2 regions of the Paenibacillus sp. 1A_MP2 genome follow, and region 1 is predicted to be linked to the other one. Evidence: riboswitches for the same ligand, from Rfam matches in the RefSeq annotation. Region 1 holds a riboswitch; the other holds the start of a gene.
The links. Region 1 has a riboswitch for cobalamin ahead of metE (5-methyltetrahydropteroyltriglutamate--homocysteine S-methyltransferase). Riboswitches for the same ligand answer to the same signal wherever they lie in the genome.
Positions count from the first base shown of each region.

Region 1 (7,972 bases):
GTGATCTGTACGTACACGATCTGGATCAGTATGCCCTTGGAACGACCAACTGTATATTCATCCCGTTTGACCGACTGCTGGCCTCCGGATTTAATACTGGCAATGGTTCGGTTCGTACACCACAGACGATTATGTCTGCCATGGCGCTGGTCGCCATTATTTTTCAATCCCAGCAGAACAGCCAGTATGGCGGCGTATCGGCCAACAAAATCGACTGGGATCTGGCACCTTATGTGAAGCGATCGTTCCGTAAGCATTACCGGAAAGCACAACGGCTGTTTGGGGAAAATAACCGAATTGAGGATGAGCAGCTACATCTGAATAGTGATGAAGCGAAGGTAAAATGTCCACGAGCCTTTGCCTTTGCCTGTGAAGAAACGGAACTGGAGACCGAACAGGCTGCGGAATCGCTAATCCATAATCTGAACACCATGAGCAGTCGTGCTGGCGGACAGATTCCGTTTACTTCACTGAATTATGGACTGTGCACTTCAGCCGAAGGCCGGCTTGTCTCCCGGTCGTTGCTGCAAGCGACCATTCGTGGACTCGGTAACGGGGAAACGCCCGTGTTCCCACAGCATATTTTCCAGTGCAAACAAGGCATAAACCAATCTGAGGGAGATCCGAATTACGATCTGTTCCGGCTCGCTGTGACCTGCTCCTCCCGGCGTATGTATCCGAATTTTGTCAATGTGGATGCTTCCTTCAACCTTCCCTATTATCGGCCGGAAGATCCCGACACGATCATTGCCACAATGGGATGTCGTACACGCACACTGGCTGATCGCTTCGGACGCAATCGTCAAAGCGGTAAAGGGAACTTGTCCTTTAACACCATCAATCTGGTCAAGCTCGGCATACGATATGGGATCTGCCAGGGAACAAGAGCCATCGCTGACCGGGCCGGCTTCTATATGGCTTTGGAATCCGTCATGCACAATGCTACGGATGGACTGCTGCACCGTTATCGAATTCAGACTAACCAGCCTGCCAAAGCATCGGACTTTATGATGCGGGAAGGGGTGTGGGAAGGTGGAGAACAATTGGCTCCGAATGAACCGGTGGCTGACCTGTTGAAGCATGGTACGTTATCCCTTGGTTTTATCGGGCTTGCTGAATGTATGACCGCCCTATATGGCCGTCACCATGGACAAGACCTTCATGTACATCGAGAAGCCTTGAATATCATTCGTACGATGAGAGAGTTCTGCGACCGGATGAGTGAGTTGCATAACTTGAATATCACCTTATTCGCTACGCCCGCCGAGGGTCTATCCGGCAAATTCACCAAGCTTGATCGTGAGCGATACGGCAGCATCGCGGGGGTCAACGACAGGGAATATTACACCAATTCATTTCACATTCCGGTCTATCATACCCTTCCGGCCTATCGCAAAATTGAATTGGAAGCTCCTTTCCACAAGCTATGTAATGCCGGGGCAATCTCTTATGTCGAACTCGACGGGAATGTACGGGCCAACACCATGGCTTTCCAACGAATCGTGCAATACGCGCTGGCCCAGGATATCGGGTATTTCTCCATTAATCACCCGATTGACCGTTGTCCGGCCTGTGGTTATGAAGGCGTAATCGGAGAAGTATGTCCCGGATGTGAAGCTCATGAAAATCAGGTGCATTTCCAGAGACTGCGCCGGGTGACGGGATACCTGACCGGAGATTACAAAGTACGCTTCAATACGGCAAAGCAAGCTGAAGTACGGGATCGGGTGAAACATCGGTGAATCTGTATGGCTATATCCCCGAATCGGTGAATGAGGGAACGGGCCTGCGAGCCGTGTTGTTCATTAGCGGATGTCGACATGCCTGTCCGGGCTGCTTCAGCCCGGACTCCTGGAGCTTCCGAGCGGGTGAACCCTTCACGGAGGAACGGCAGCAGCAGATTTTGCATGAAGTGACCGCGCATCCCTTGCTGGAAGGGGTTACGTTATGCGGAGGCGATCCTTTTTTCTCTGCCGCAGATTGTGCATCCTGGGTTCGACAGCTTCGTGCGGTACGGCCTGATCTGACGGTATGGGCCTATACCGGATTTGTATATGAGGAACTTGTAGCCGACCCTGCGCGAGCAGAACTATCCCGCCTATGCGACGTTATTATTGATGGACCTTATATTGCAGCTGAGCGTGATGTATCTCTTCCTTATCGCGGCAGTCGCAATCAGCGCATCATTGATGTAGCCGCAACGATGGCTTGCCACACAATCGTTACCATGCAGATGGATACATGGTAACGATTTTTTTATTGGGTTGAATCTACCACAACATGTGGATATTCAGTTCATTTTGAAACTTCATTTTAAGGAGACAAATCTGTCACTAAACCAAGGTTTCATACGGCTCATTTTTATTTCCGATCGGATTAATGATATATGTTGCAAGCTAGTAGGTTATCGTCTATGATTGGTAGCATACAAGCAAGTATACGACGATTGCATCATTATATAATCTATCATCTATACTTGGTCACCAATTTCATAGCTGGAGATGTGTACGCACATTTCTGCACACGGAAACAGGTGCCAACCGCGCTACAGGCGTGGTCAGGCTTAAAAGGGAAGAACGGTGTAAGTCCGTCGCGGTCCCGCCACTGTAAACGGGGAGTCTGTACATAAACAATCCACTGGTGTATCCACCGGGAAGGACATGTACAAGACCATGATCCGTAAGCCAGGAGACCTGCCTGTTTCGACAGCATCGCATGACCTACGGAAGATAGGGAGGTGTTAGAGCAACCGCTAAAATAACTTATAGCAGGTGTTCTTTCCCATTCTATCTTTGTGCACAGTCGTCATTCATGATGCCTGTTTCTCAGGGTATGACATCGGAAGGAACGCCTTTTTTTGATGCTTTCAAATGAAACACATCACCATAGCTTCAACCTGAATGATGAGTTCACCATTATAAATGAGGAGGAATTTTACATGTCGCAATCACAGCAACAACAGGCACAAGTTCTGACAGGCAACCTCGGTTACCCTCGCATCGGTGCGGGACGTGAATGGAAAAAAGCACTGGAGTCCTTCTGGGCTGGTCGAATCGATGAATCCACACTTCATCAGGAACTGACCACGCTTCGGTTGCAGGATCTGAAGAAACAGCAGGCACAGCAGCTCGATCTGATTCCTGTGGGCGACTTCTCCTACTATGATCATATTCTCGACGTATCCGCAATGTTTGGCGTCGTTCCTGAGCGCTTTAACCATACAGGCGGACCGGTATCCGTATCTACCTATTACGCTATGGCCCGGGGTAATGACCAGGCAACGGCCTGTGAGATGACCAAGTGGCTGAACACCAACTATCACTATATCGTACCGGAGATTCATAATGATACTGCATTTGCATTGCTTGAAAATAAACCCCTTGCCGCCTATCGCGAAGCAAAGCAGGAGCTTGGGCTGGAAGGTAAACCGGTCGTGGTCGGTCCGTACTCGTATGTACGGTTCGCCAAAGGCTATGACACGGAACGCTTCGCGGAGATTGTCACACGCCTCGTTCCGGTGTACGCCCAGCTTCTGGCCGAGCTTCAAGCCGAAGGCGTACAGTGGGTACAGATCGACGAGCCTGCTCTGACGCTGGCTGTCTCTTCCGAAGATGAAGCCTTGCTGCAACAGGTGTATGCTGCCTTGGCACAAGCCGCACCGGAATTGAAGCTGCTGCTTCAGACGTACTTCGAATCGGTGGAAGCTTATCCGGTCGTGACAGCACTGCCTGTAGCCGGAATCGGCCTGGACCTGGTCCACGGCTATGAAGGCAACCTGGCCAGCCTGCGGGAGCATGGCTTCCCGCAGGCTAAATGGTTGGGCGCCGGTGTCATCGACGGGCGCAACATCTGGCGCGCCGATCTCGCAGAGACGGCGAAGCTGCTGGAGCAGGTGGCTGAATTCGCTGCCGAAGGCAAGCTGATCATTCAGCCTTCCTGCAGCCTGTTGCATGTACCGGTGACTGCCGCTCAGGAGAGCGCGCTTGATCCGGTACTGCGCAATGCCCTGGCCTTTGCCGACGAGAAGCTGGAAGAAATAGCGACGCTCGGCACGTTGTTGTCCGGCGGTGCGAAGCAGGCGGACCAGGCAGCGGCTGTGGCTGAAGCCAGCCGCCGCGCCCAGGCGAGCACAGAAGCGGTGCGCCTGCTAAGCGAGTCCGAGTCGCGGACACGCCTGAGTGGCGCTCCAGCAGGGGTGCACGCCAACGAGCAGCTGCTTCGCAGCGCGTCATTCCAGGAGCGGCGCGAATTGCAGCAGCAAAAATGGCCGCTCCCGCTGCTGCCAACGACTACGATTGGCAGCTTCCCGCAGACGGCAGACGTGCGCAAGGCACGTGCCCTGTTCCGCAAAGGCGAATGGAATGCGGAGCAATACGATGCCTATGTGCGTGAACAGATCCAGGAATGGATTACCATTCAGGAGGAAATTGGTCTGGATGTGCTGGTACACGGTGAGTTCGAACGTACCGATATGGTCGAGTTTTTCGGTGAGAAGCTGACTGGATTCGCTTTTACCAAAAATGGCTGGGTACAGTCCTACGGCTCACGCTGTGTGAAGCCACCTGTCATTTACGGAGATGTGCTGTTCAATGAACCGATGACGGTGAAAGAAACGGCGTATGCTCAGACACTGACCAGCAAACCGGTAAAAGGCATGCTCACAGGTCCGGTAACGATTCTGAACTGGTCCTTCGTCCGCTCGGATATTCCGCGCAGCGAAGTATCCTATCAGATTGCCCGTGCCATTCGGGACGAGGTTGAAGCGCTGGAGCAAGCAGGCATTGAGATGATTCAGGTCGATGAGCCAGCTCTGCGTGAAGGACTCCCACTCAAACGAAGCAAGTGGGATGAGTACCTGCAATGGGCCGTGGAATCCTTCCGTTTGGCAACAGCAACCGTGAAACCAACAACGCAGGTGCATACTCACATGTGCTACTGCGAGTTCGATGATATTATTGAAGCCATCAGCGACCTAGATGCGGATGTGATCTCGATCGAGACATCCCGCAGCCATGGGGAGCTGGTAGGCAGCTTTGAGCAAAATACGTATGATAAAGGCATCGGTCTCGGTGTATACGATATCCATAGTCCGCGTGTTCCAGGCAAGGACGAGATGTTGCATATGATCGAGCGCGCACTTCAAGTGCTGCCAGCCGATCTGTTCTGGGTGAATCCTGACTGTGGACTGAAAACACGTGGTAAAGCCGAAGTCGTGGATGCATTAAGCATCATGGTAGATGCTGCTCGTACAGCAAGAGAACGGGTAACGGCTGACTCCTCAATCTAAATTCGATATTTCGCCACCTAGGCTTTTGGAAAAAGTTGTTTTATTAACAAAAGGGATGTCCCCCTAGTCATGAAGATGACAAGGGGACATCCCTTTTTAGCGTTTTTATTTAACGAACTGAGCACTTGCTATTAGAGCTGCAACTTCCATAGGCTGCAGGTTTAACGAATCTCGAAATAGCTGATACGCACTCCTGCGGACAATACCAGATAAACATCCTGCTGACCTGATGCACCTTGGAGGTCTGCCTTAACCGTGGACCACTGCTGGGCCTCGCCCTGTGCCAGTTCCACGCGTCCTGCCAATGCACCGTCAGGTGCGCCCAGTCGAACTTCCAATACCGCATCTGCCTGTTCTGCCGATACACGAGCTTCAAGCGCTGCTGCACTGCCCAGATCCGCATCTTTGAAGGCAATCCATCCCTGCTCTCCAATCACACGGACAGATGTTCCGCCTTCCTTGCTCTCATCCAGATCCACACCGAAGTATGCATCGTAATTCTCGGCGCGAGTAGCCACACCAAGGTTACGTGAAGGAATGATCTCTCCATCTACCGTCAGGTCAGCAACAAGCTGAATATCGGCGGAAGATTTGCCTACCATAATGCTGTACGTGCCGCTTTCAACCACATAACGATCACGGGTTACATCCCAGATTGCCAGCTCCTGAACCGGTAACGTGAAGCTGACTTTCACTGTAGCTCCAGCTTCAATATGAAGACGACGGAAACCTTTTAACGTTTTGAGCGGACGCTTCACACGGGACTGTCCGGCACGCACGTACAATTGCACAACCTCATCACTGGCGATCGTCCCTGTATTCGTCACGTCCACAGTTACCGTAGTTGTGCCTTCAGTTCCAGTTTGGGACGGATTCAACTCCAGATTACTGTATTTAAACGATGCATACGTCAATCCATGTCCGAACGGATATAGTACATCACCTTCAAAATACTGATACGTGCGTCCAGATTGAATGATATCGTAGTCTCTGATATCAGTCAGCTGATCTGCGGATTGCACCCACGTCATATTCAGACGGCCTGCTGGCGCATAATCGCCATACAATACGTCAGCTACAGCGTTGCCCAGCTCTTGTCCAGCATGGGAGGTATACAATACAGCTGGGATGTTCTCCTGTACCCAGTTGGATGTGAACGGGTAACTTCCCACGATAACTACAACGGTATTCGGGTTCGCTGCATAAACGGCTTCAACCAGACGCTGCTGGGATTCTGCCAGATCCAGGCTTGGACGGTCGATCTCTTCTTTACCGTTCACAAGCGGGTTGTTGCCGACAAATACAATCGCCGTCTCCGCTTCCTTCGCAGCTGCTACCGCTTCCTCTAATCCATTCACCACAATATCCTTCTTGAATGTTTCCGTAGCACCGAATGATTTCAACTCTTCGGATACGGCGAACACATCGTTTCCGCCATTGGGTGCAGTTACGGTTTTGCCGTTCCAAGTGGTCAGTCCCACACTTCCGTCCTGTTGTGGCAACAGATGAAATACTTCTTTTACAAACCAGCCATATACTTCATCCGCTGATGCCGTAACCGTCTCTTCATCCGTCGTCAGGTATTTGCCATTACTTTCCGCCTGCAGCGTGTAACTGCCAAATCCCCAGTCACTCAGTGTAAATGTCTCGGCATCTCCTGAAGCAATGATGGATGATTTCTCATCTTCAGCCAGTCCGACAACTTTGCCGCTTGCCGCGGAAGTCAATGTAATACGGTCATTACCATCCTTGAACGTAACCTTGTCGCCGCCTACTTTGGAACTGATCGCTTCAAGCGGGGATACGCTATATGGCATGGTGCCTGCATACCAGTCACGATAGACTGTTCCGCCCAGTTGACCAATCACAGCCACTTTGCCGGATTTCGTTTTATCCAGCGGCAGTGTGCCTTGATCATTTTTGAGCAATACCACTTGTTCTCTCGCCGCTCTCAACGACAAAGCCTTCGCGTTCTCCGTCATCATCGCTTCTTCACCAATCGAAGCATATGGATTGCCTTCAGCCGGATCAAATTCACCCAGACGGAAACGCACACGGAACGTATTGAACAACGCCAGATCGATGTCTTCCATCGTGAGCGTACCTTGCTCCAGCCCTTCACGCAGCGCCTGCTTCGACAGATCCGCATCATCGGTAATGCTGTCAATGCCGGCTTTGACAGACTCTACTGTACCAGGGGTGTGGGAATCATAGTATTTATGATCGTTCTTGATGCCCATGACATCCCCTGCATCACTCACAATGAAGCCATCCATGCCCCATTCGCCCTTCACAATCTCGTTTACGAACGGATGCAACAATGCTGGCGTACCATTAATGGAGTTGTACGCGGTCATCATGGACTGCGCCCCACCCTCTTTAAACGGTTTCTCGAACGCTTTCAGGTAATATTCTCGCATGTTGCGTGGATCAATGCTTGATGAACCACTGCCGCGGTCCACTTCATTATTGTTTGCCAGGAAATGCTTCAATGTGGCAACCGCCTTGTAATACTTCGGATGGTCACCCTGAATACCCTTAACCAAAGCTGTGGTCAGCTCGGCCGTAAGTTCCGGATCTTCCCCGTAGGCTTCCTCATTCCGACCCCAGCGCGGATCACGTTCCATATCAACCGTAGGTGCCCACAGCGTCAGACCGTTCACGGCTGGATTGCGTTTGTAAAAT
Region 1 covers NZ_JBQQCS010000001.1:873,078-881,049, reverse strand. The annotation lists gene ACTWJ7_RS04430 (anaerobic ribonucleoside triphosphate reductase) at 1-1,742, shown strand, start outside; gene nrdG (anaerobic ribonucleoside-triphosphate reductase activating protein) at 1,739-2,248, shown strand; cobalamin riboswitch at 2,515-2,715, shown strand; gene metE (5-methyltetrahydropteroyltriglutamate--homocysteine S-methyltransferase) at 2,939-5,287, shown strand; gene ACTWJ7_RS04415 (glycoside hydrolase family 3 C-terminal domain-containing protein) at 5,449-7,972, opposite strand, start outside.

Region 2 (7,972 bases), 4.7 Mb from region 1:
AGGGGCATACATACTGGATCGCTGCATCGGAGATCCACGCTGGATTCCTCATCCGGTGATTGGCATGGGCAAGGCCATCTCTACACTGGAGCGGGCGATAAGGTCGCGTGTGGACTCAAACCGGGCCCTTAGAAGGGCAGGAATTTTATTTCCCATTTTGATTGCAGGGGGAGCTTTTGCAGTGACTTGGGGATTGGTATATGTACTGGGCCTCATTCATCCTGCCATTGCGGTTGTGGCTGAAGTGGTGTTGATCGCAACCACCATTGCTTCCAAAGGTTTGAAGGATGCAGGCATGGAAGTCTACCGCCATCTAAGTCAACAGGATTGGCCTGCGGCGAGACGTTCACTGGGCATGATTGTAGGGCGTGACACGGCTCATCTGGATGAACCGGAGGTTGTGCGGGGAACGGTAGAGACGGTTGCCGAGAATATCGTGGATGCCATCGTTTCTCCACTGTTTTACGCCCTGATTGGCGGTGCACCGCTTGCCATGGCTTATCGGGCCGTGAATACGCTGGATTCCATGGTAGGTTATAAAAATGAAGAATATCTTTATCTCGGCTGGGCATCTGCCCGTCTGGATGATTGGGCCAACTGGATTCCCGCACGGCTTACCGCCCTGCTTTTGATTATAGGAGCCTGGTTCATGAAACTGGATGCGAGAGGGGCAGCGAGCATGGTATCCCGGGATGCACGGCTGCACCCAAGCCCTAACAGCGGTTTTCCCGAGTCAGCAGTGGCCGGAGCGCTGGGCATAAGACTTGGCGGTCATAACGTGTACCACGGAGTGGCTTCATTTCGCGCTTATATGGGCGAGCCGTCACGTCGGATGGAAGCAGAAGATATTGTACGAACAACAAGACTTATGTTTTGGTCAGCAGGTTCTTTTGTTTTATTATGTTGGCTGTTCACCCTAGGGATATGGGCTGCTGGAGGTGCACTGCTATGGATATAGAAGCTGGACATAGTGGAATACAAAGCCGAGAGATTATGTTGATACGTCATGGTATAACAGCGTGGAATTTGGAAAAAGATATCTCGGGCATACCGACATCGGTCTGCTGCCAGAAGCAGAGCAGGAGCTGGCTCTGCTGCGCGAAGAGATCAGCCATGTCACATGGGACGCCCTCTATTGCAGTGATTTGTTGCGTTGTCAGCAGACACTCATACACATTGCACCGTCCCAAGTGGGACAGGCCAAGCTTGATGCCCGTCTAAGGGAGATTGACTTTGGTCAGTGGGAGGGATTGACCTATGACCAGCTCAAGGACAATCCACAGTACCGTGACTGGATCGATGCCCCACAAGAGGTGACGCCCCCGAAGGGCGAGCCATGGAAGGCATTTGCTGCGCGGATTGATTCATTTTTGGAAGAGAGTCTGTTGTCCTTTTCACCAATACTGCATTCTCGCAGCATGAATGTGCCAAAGGTAGCCGTGATTACGCATGGCGGTGTTATTCGTTATATGGTATCACGTCTCATTCCGCATCAAGGATTCTGGGATACGCAGGTGATACCAGGACAAGCGATAAAGATTCGGCTGGATGGCGATGGGGACAGCTGGGTTGGAACCAGATTGACTTTTCCATAAATCAGGTTGTAAGGATGTACAATATAACCTATAATCACAACAGAAGTGTGACTTAGCAAATGCATCATTAGAGAAGGGCCTTATGCCTTGCAATGGATGCAGGATGCTCACTTGAATGGTTAAACTATATTAGCGACCAAGGGTCCCGCGTGCATGCAGCAACGTTTCATGGTTTCTTATCAGACTATGAACAGCAAACGGGTGAAATAGGGAAGCCGGTGTAAATCCGGCACGGTCCCGCCACTGTAAATCAGGATGAATTCCTGTAAGTCAGGTTACCTGCCCTGGACGTACAAGCCGGTGTTCCTTCGAGGAAAGGACAGCGTTTCGGGCAGTTCTCTGTGCATGTACAGCGTTAAGCTGGCATGTGCTGATCGCCACATGCGAGACGTCATCCCTGATCCTGACCAAGGATTGGGGATTTTATTTTTTCGGAACACAAATTCAAGCGGAATTGGGACAGGAGCACTACTCACTAGAATGGATAGAGAAGGGGAGAATGAACACAATGAATTTCAAGACATGGAAAGGCATGGCGTCACTGCTGAGCGCAGCGATGCTGGCACTGGCTTTGGCCGGATGTGGAACAACAACAACGAATGAGGGTACAGGAACCTCGCAACCTGCACAGGAGCAATCCCAAGGACAGGCGCAGACAGATCTCAAAACACAATATCCACTCACGGTTACCGATGCTACGGGTGAATCGTTTACGTTTGACAAAGCACCAGCCAAAATCGTATCCGTATCTCCGGCTGAAACGGAATCCCTGTTCGCACTCGGATTGGACGAGCAGATCGTTGGAGTATCCGACTATGATGATTATCCGGAAGCAGCAACAGCAAAACCAAAAATGGGCGGTATATCAAAGCCTAACGAAGAGTCGATCATTGCAGCTGAAGCAGACATCGTATTTACAGGCATTTCCATGAGTGAAGACGCTGTGAAGAAACTGCGTGATCTGGGCATCACCATTTTCAAAACAAATCCCAAATCAGTGGATGATGTAATGACCAACATCGAAACATTTGGTAAAATCACGGATCATCAGGAAAAAGCACAGGAGATCATCACCCAGATGAAACAGGATGTGGCTGATGTAACTGAAGCTGTGAAGGCAGTTAAAACGGAAGAGAAGAAAAAAGTATACGTTGAATTCTCCCCGGGCTGGACTGTGGGTAAAGGTGAATTCATGGATGAATTGATCACACTGGCCGGAGGTACCAACATTGCTTCCGACAAGGATGGTTGGTATGAAATTAATGAAGAGAACGTTATTGCTTCCAATCCGGATGTGATTCTGTATGCGAATGACGTCATTGATGAAAATTCCAAAACATTGGATCAAATCATCAAAGCCCGCAGTGGCTGGGATCAAATCACGGCTGTGAAAAACGATGCAGTCATTGGCCTGGATGCGAACCTGCTGAGCCGTCCAGGACCACGGGTAACTCAAGGTCTGAAAGAAGTTGCCAAAGCGATCTACCCTGACCTGTTCAAATGAGTAAAAAGCTGGCAGTGTACGGAACGGCCGGAATTGTGCTGCTTGTGTTAACCGTGCTAATCTGCACGGGCATCGGTTCGGTTGCCCTGCCAGTCCGGGACATTGCGGGCATCTTGCTTCATCGCATTCCCTGGCTGGGCGACTGGATTGTTCCTGACTGGAATACAGCAGCAGAACAGATTATATGGAAGGTCAGATTTCCACGTGTACTGCTGGCCGTACTTGTAGGTGCATCACTGGCGATTGCCGGAACGGGATTCCAGGGGGTTCTTCGGAACCCTCTGGCTGATCCGTTTACGCTGGGCGTATCGTCCGGTGCATCGGTGGGTGCGGCTTTTCTGATTTTCTTCGGATTACAGTATGCACTGATTGGAATCTGGACCCTGCCACTGGTCGCATTTCTGACGGGAGTAATCACATTGTGGTTTGTGCTGGCCCTCGCTCGTGAGGGACCCAAAATACCAACACACAGCCTGATTCTGGCTGGGGTGGTCATGCAAAGTTTCCTGGGAGCAGTCGTCTCCTTCCTGTCGACGATGTCGAAACAGACCATCAATGAAATTATATACTGGACGATGGGGAGTTTGTCACTGCGTGGGTGGTCGTATACGGCCATCCTTTTCCCGTATTTTGTGCTGGGACTAATCTTCCTCTGGAGCCGTGCGCGTTCGTTGAATGTGCTTGCCCTGGGGGAACGTCAGGCCGCGCATATCGGGGTTTCGGGTTGACGGATTGAAGTTGTCGGTACTGGCTGTGGGTACGCTGCTTACGGCAGGCGCTGTCTCCGTATCGGGCGTAATTGGCTTCGTCGGACTGGTCATTCCGCATATTCTTCGGCTCATCGTGGGACCCGATTATCGATTGCTGGTGCCTTTGTCCGCGATTGGGGGAGCGATCTTTATGGTCTGGGCAGATACGATTGCACGCACATTGCTGGCGCCGACCGAAATTCCACTGGGGGTAGTGACGGCCTTTGTTGGAGCGCCCTTCTTCGCTTATTTGCTGCATCGGAACAAAAAGCTGCGGAAAGGGATGATGCCATGAGTATGTTCGTGAGAACAGACCTTACCGCGAACCGACAGATGATTAAGGTCACAGGAGCTGGTAAAATGTATGGTAACCATCAGGCTCTGCATGTGGTCGAATGGCAAGTCAAAGAGGGGGAGTGGTGGGGCGTTGTTGGCCCAAACGGCAGCGGCAAATCGACTCTCCTTCAGCTACTTGCCAGAACCGAACATCCGAGCGCAGGCAGCATACAGATTGATGGACGGGATATCTCCTCCTACACCCGTAAAGAATTGTCGCGCATGATTGCGGTCTTGCAGCAGGATGGCCTGCCTGCGATTTCCTATCCCGTAAGGGATGTTGTCGAGATGGGACGTTACCCTTACCAGAACTGGCTCGGAAAAGAAACGTCGGATGGAGCAGCAATAGTCGATCGGGTGCTGGAGGAATTGGGTTTAAGTGACATGGCCGAACGGTCTTTGGATGCGCTTAGTGGAGGACAGCGGCAGCGGGTTGCGCTTGCCAAAGTCATGGCTCAGGAACCACGGCTGTTGTTGCTGGATGAACCAACCACCTTTCTCGATATCAAATATCAATTGCAATTTATGGAGTTATTATCGGCATGGCGTCAAAAAAATCATATTACGATTGTGGCGGTGCTGCATGATCTGAACCTGGCCGCACAATTTTGCGACCACATTCTGGCACTGCGGGACGGAACATGCGTAGGGAATGGTACACCTCATTCGTTAATGACGGAAGAGAACATTCGGGAGATCTTCCGGGTGAGTCCGGCGATGGTGAGTCATCCCGACAATGGATTGCCACAGCTGTTGCTGAGGCGGGAGAAGAAGTGAACGAAGCGGGGGTGACCCCGTATTTTTAATAAAGGAAGTGCTGGCTGTATGAATAATGAACAGGTGTTGGAACAGTTACTAGGTCGGATCGTGGGTCCTAATGAAGAAGTGGCGGCGGAAGCCTCCGCACATGTGGATGCATTGACGAAACCACCCGGCAGTCTGGGCAAGCTGGAACAGCTGGTTATTCGTCTGGCGGGAATCACGGGCAAGGCTCGTCCTTGCTTTGATCGCAGAGCTGTTATCGTTATGGCTGCGGATCATGGGGTGGTTGAAGAAGGGATTAGTGCTTTTCCTGCTGAGGTGACTCCACAGATGGTCCTGAATTTCCTGGCGGGGGGAGCGGCTGTCAATGTCCTAGCTCGCCACGCTGGAGCTGATGTAATCTGTGTGGATATTGGGGTGAATGCCGATCTGGAACATCCGAACCTGATTTCCCGCAAGGTCCGCAAAGGCACAGCCAACATGGCAAAAGGTGCTGCAATGACCCGGGATGAAGCGATTCAGGCCATTCTTGCAGGGGCCGAAGTCGTCGCGAACGAGGTGGCTAAGGGGACGCAGTTGTTTGTCACCGGAGAGATGGGCATCGGCAATACAACCGCTAGTGCGGCAGTGATGTGTGCAATAACGGGACAGCTCCTGCTTCAGCAGTGGGTCGGGGAACAGGCGTGGATGATGCCGGTTTGCAGCGCAAAGCCGCAGTGGTCAGCCAGGCTCTTAGCGTGAATGCTCCGAATGCAGACGATGCACTCGATGTGCTGTGCAAAGTGGGCGGACTGGAGATTGCCGGACTGACAGGCGTGATTCTAGCTGCCGCTGCAAACGGATGCCCCGTTGTCGTAGATGGATTTATCTCCACCGCTGCGGCGTTGATTGCAAGGCAGCTTGCTCCGGTCAGTACAGAATACATGATTGCTTCCCACACATCGCATGAAAGTGGACATGCAGCATTATTGCGTGAGCTTGGCCTGAAACCGATGCTGGACCTGGACATGCGTCTGGGTGAAGGCACCGGAGGCGTGCTCAGTCTTCATCTGATTGATGCCTCATGCCGTATTCTCAGCGAGATGGCGACATTTGCGAGTGCTGGTGTGTCGGATGGCACGACGGAGACTCAACCTAATGACGCTTCATCCGCTTCTGCTGATTCATCCGTTCCAGGAGAGGAATCCCCATGAGTGTACTCGTGACGGGCGGGGCTCGGAGTGGCAAAAGCTCGTTTGCAGAGCGTCTCTGTATGCAGCGTTCCTCCGAGGCCTGGTATGTGGCTACGGCTCAGGCTTATGATGACGAAATGCGCGAGCGTATACGTCTGCATCAGAATCAGCGGGATGAAGCAGGATATCTGTGGCATACGGTGGAGGAACCGCTGGATTTGCCTGAATTAATTACACGAATGGGAGAGTTTCACACGGGAAACTCTGCACCGACCATTCTGGTGGATTGTCTGACACTTTGGTTGACCAATGTGCTGTTAGCGCATGAACATGAGCCTGTGCAGGTATTGTACGATCATATGGACGAGCTGGTAGCTGCCATTCAGTTGTATCCTGGTCTGCTCGTGCTTGTTACCAACGAAGTGGGCGATGGCATTGTACCAGAGTATGCGCTGGGCAGAAGATATCGGGATTTGGCGGGCATTCTCAATCAACGGATTGCCGCGATTTGCCGTGAAGTGTTTCTGGTGACTGTGGGCATTCCGATTGAGCTGAAAAGCAAGGAGTACCGTTTATGAGTAAAGGCGATTTGGAACAAAAACATGCGGCCGCGGCCGCTTTTCAATTTCTGTCCCGATTCCCGGTGAAATTGCAGATTGATTTCGTCCCGCCATTATTGCGGGAGAGTGTAGTGTATTACCCGCTGGTTGGCGCGGTCATTGGATTGTGCGTCTGGTTAGGCGGAGCCCTGACAGGTGCGCTGCTTCCATCTTTTCCGGCGGCGGTATTAACTTTGACGCTATGGGTATGGCTAACCGGAGGTCTTCATCTGGATGGGTGGATGGATACGGCAGATGGTCTGCTCAGTTATCGCACCCGTGAACGAATGCTGGAAATTATGAAAGACAGTCGTGTAGGGGCCATGGGCGTGATCGCCTGTGTGCTTCTGTTAATGATGAAAGTAGCTTTGATTGCTGATTTTATTGCGCGTGGGAATTGGGCCTATGGAGCTTTGCTCATCCTGCCGCTGATCTGGAGCCGCTGGTTCATGGTGTATGCCATGGCGGCCTGGCCGAATGCCCGGAAGGACGATGGGCTTGCTGTCCTGTTCAAGGGGCTGGGAGAGCGGAGGGAAGTCCAGCGTGCACGCAGCTCTGCGGTAGGACTTACCATTCTGGCAGGTGTGATCACGTTGGCAGCGGTATGGATCTTCCAGCCGGATACAGCCATGTTCCAGGTGCTTGGGACAGAGAATGGATTGGGGACATTACCATGGTGGCTATACCCCGTTGCAGCGATCATTGCGGTGCCACTGGCTGGCTATGTGATTGGCAAATTCGTTGCCGGACGTATCAGTGAACGGCTGGGCGGACTTACAGGGGACACGTATGGGGCTATGAATGAGTTGCTGGAAGCCGCACTGCTAACGGTACTTAGTCTGTTACAGGGATTCTTTTTGATATAACGCTGAGAGCTGAGGTGAGGGAACGTGGAAGATACGTCTGTACAAACGTCCGAACAAACGGCGGCAGTATTAATGCTGCAAGGGACGGCATCGGATGTGGGGAAAAGCGTAATTACGACGGCGCTATGCCGAATATTCAAGCAGGACGGATTCAGGCCAGCCCCGTTCAAATCACAGAACATGGCGCTGAATTCCTACGTCACGGAAGACGGCAAGGAAATCGGAAGAGCCCAGGGGGCGCAGGCTGAAGCGTGCGGGATTGAAGCGACGACAGACATGAATCCGATCCTGATCAAGCCGGTTCGGGATATGCATTCCCAGATTGTCGTACACGGTGTACCTCTTGCGCAGATGAGTGCTTGGGATTATCGGCAGCATTTTCTTCCTGA
Region 2 covers NZ_JBQQCS010000001.1:5,616,472-5,624,443, reverse strand. The annotation lists gene cbiB (adenosylcobinamide-phosphate synthase CbiB) at 1-958, shown strand, start outside; gene ACTWJ7_RS27655 (histidine phosphatase family protein) at 1,020-1,595, shown strand; cobalamin riboswitch at 1,748-1,896, shown strand; gene ACTWJ7_RS27650 (ABC transporter substrate-binding protein) at 2,104-3,099, shown strand; partial or broken gene ACTWJ7_RS27645 (FecCD family ABC transporter permease) at 3,096-4,143, shown strand; gene ACTWJ7_RS27640 (ABC transporter ATP-binding protein) at 4,146-4,961, shown strand; partial or broken gene cobT (nicotinate-nucleotide--dimethylbenzimidazole phosphoribosyltransferase) at 5,010-6,139, shown strand; gene cobU (bifunctional adenosylcobinamide kinase/adenosylcobinamide-phosphate guanylyltransferase) at 6,136-6,696, shown strand; gene cobS (adenosylcobinamide-GDP ribazoletransferase) at 6,693-7,583, shown strand; gene ACTWJ7_RS27620 (cobyric acid synthase) at 7,656-7,972, shown strand, end outside.
Region 2: it holds a riboswitch for cobalamin, as region 1 does, so the genes downstream of both, ACTWJ7_RS27650 (ABC transporter substrate-binding protein) here and metE (5-methyltetrahydropteroyltriglutamate--homocysteine S-methyltransferase) in region 1, are expected to answer to the same signal.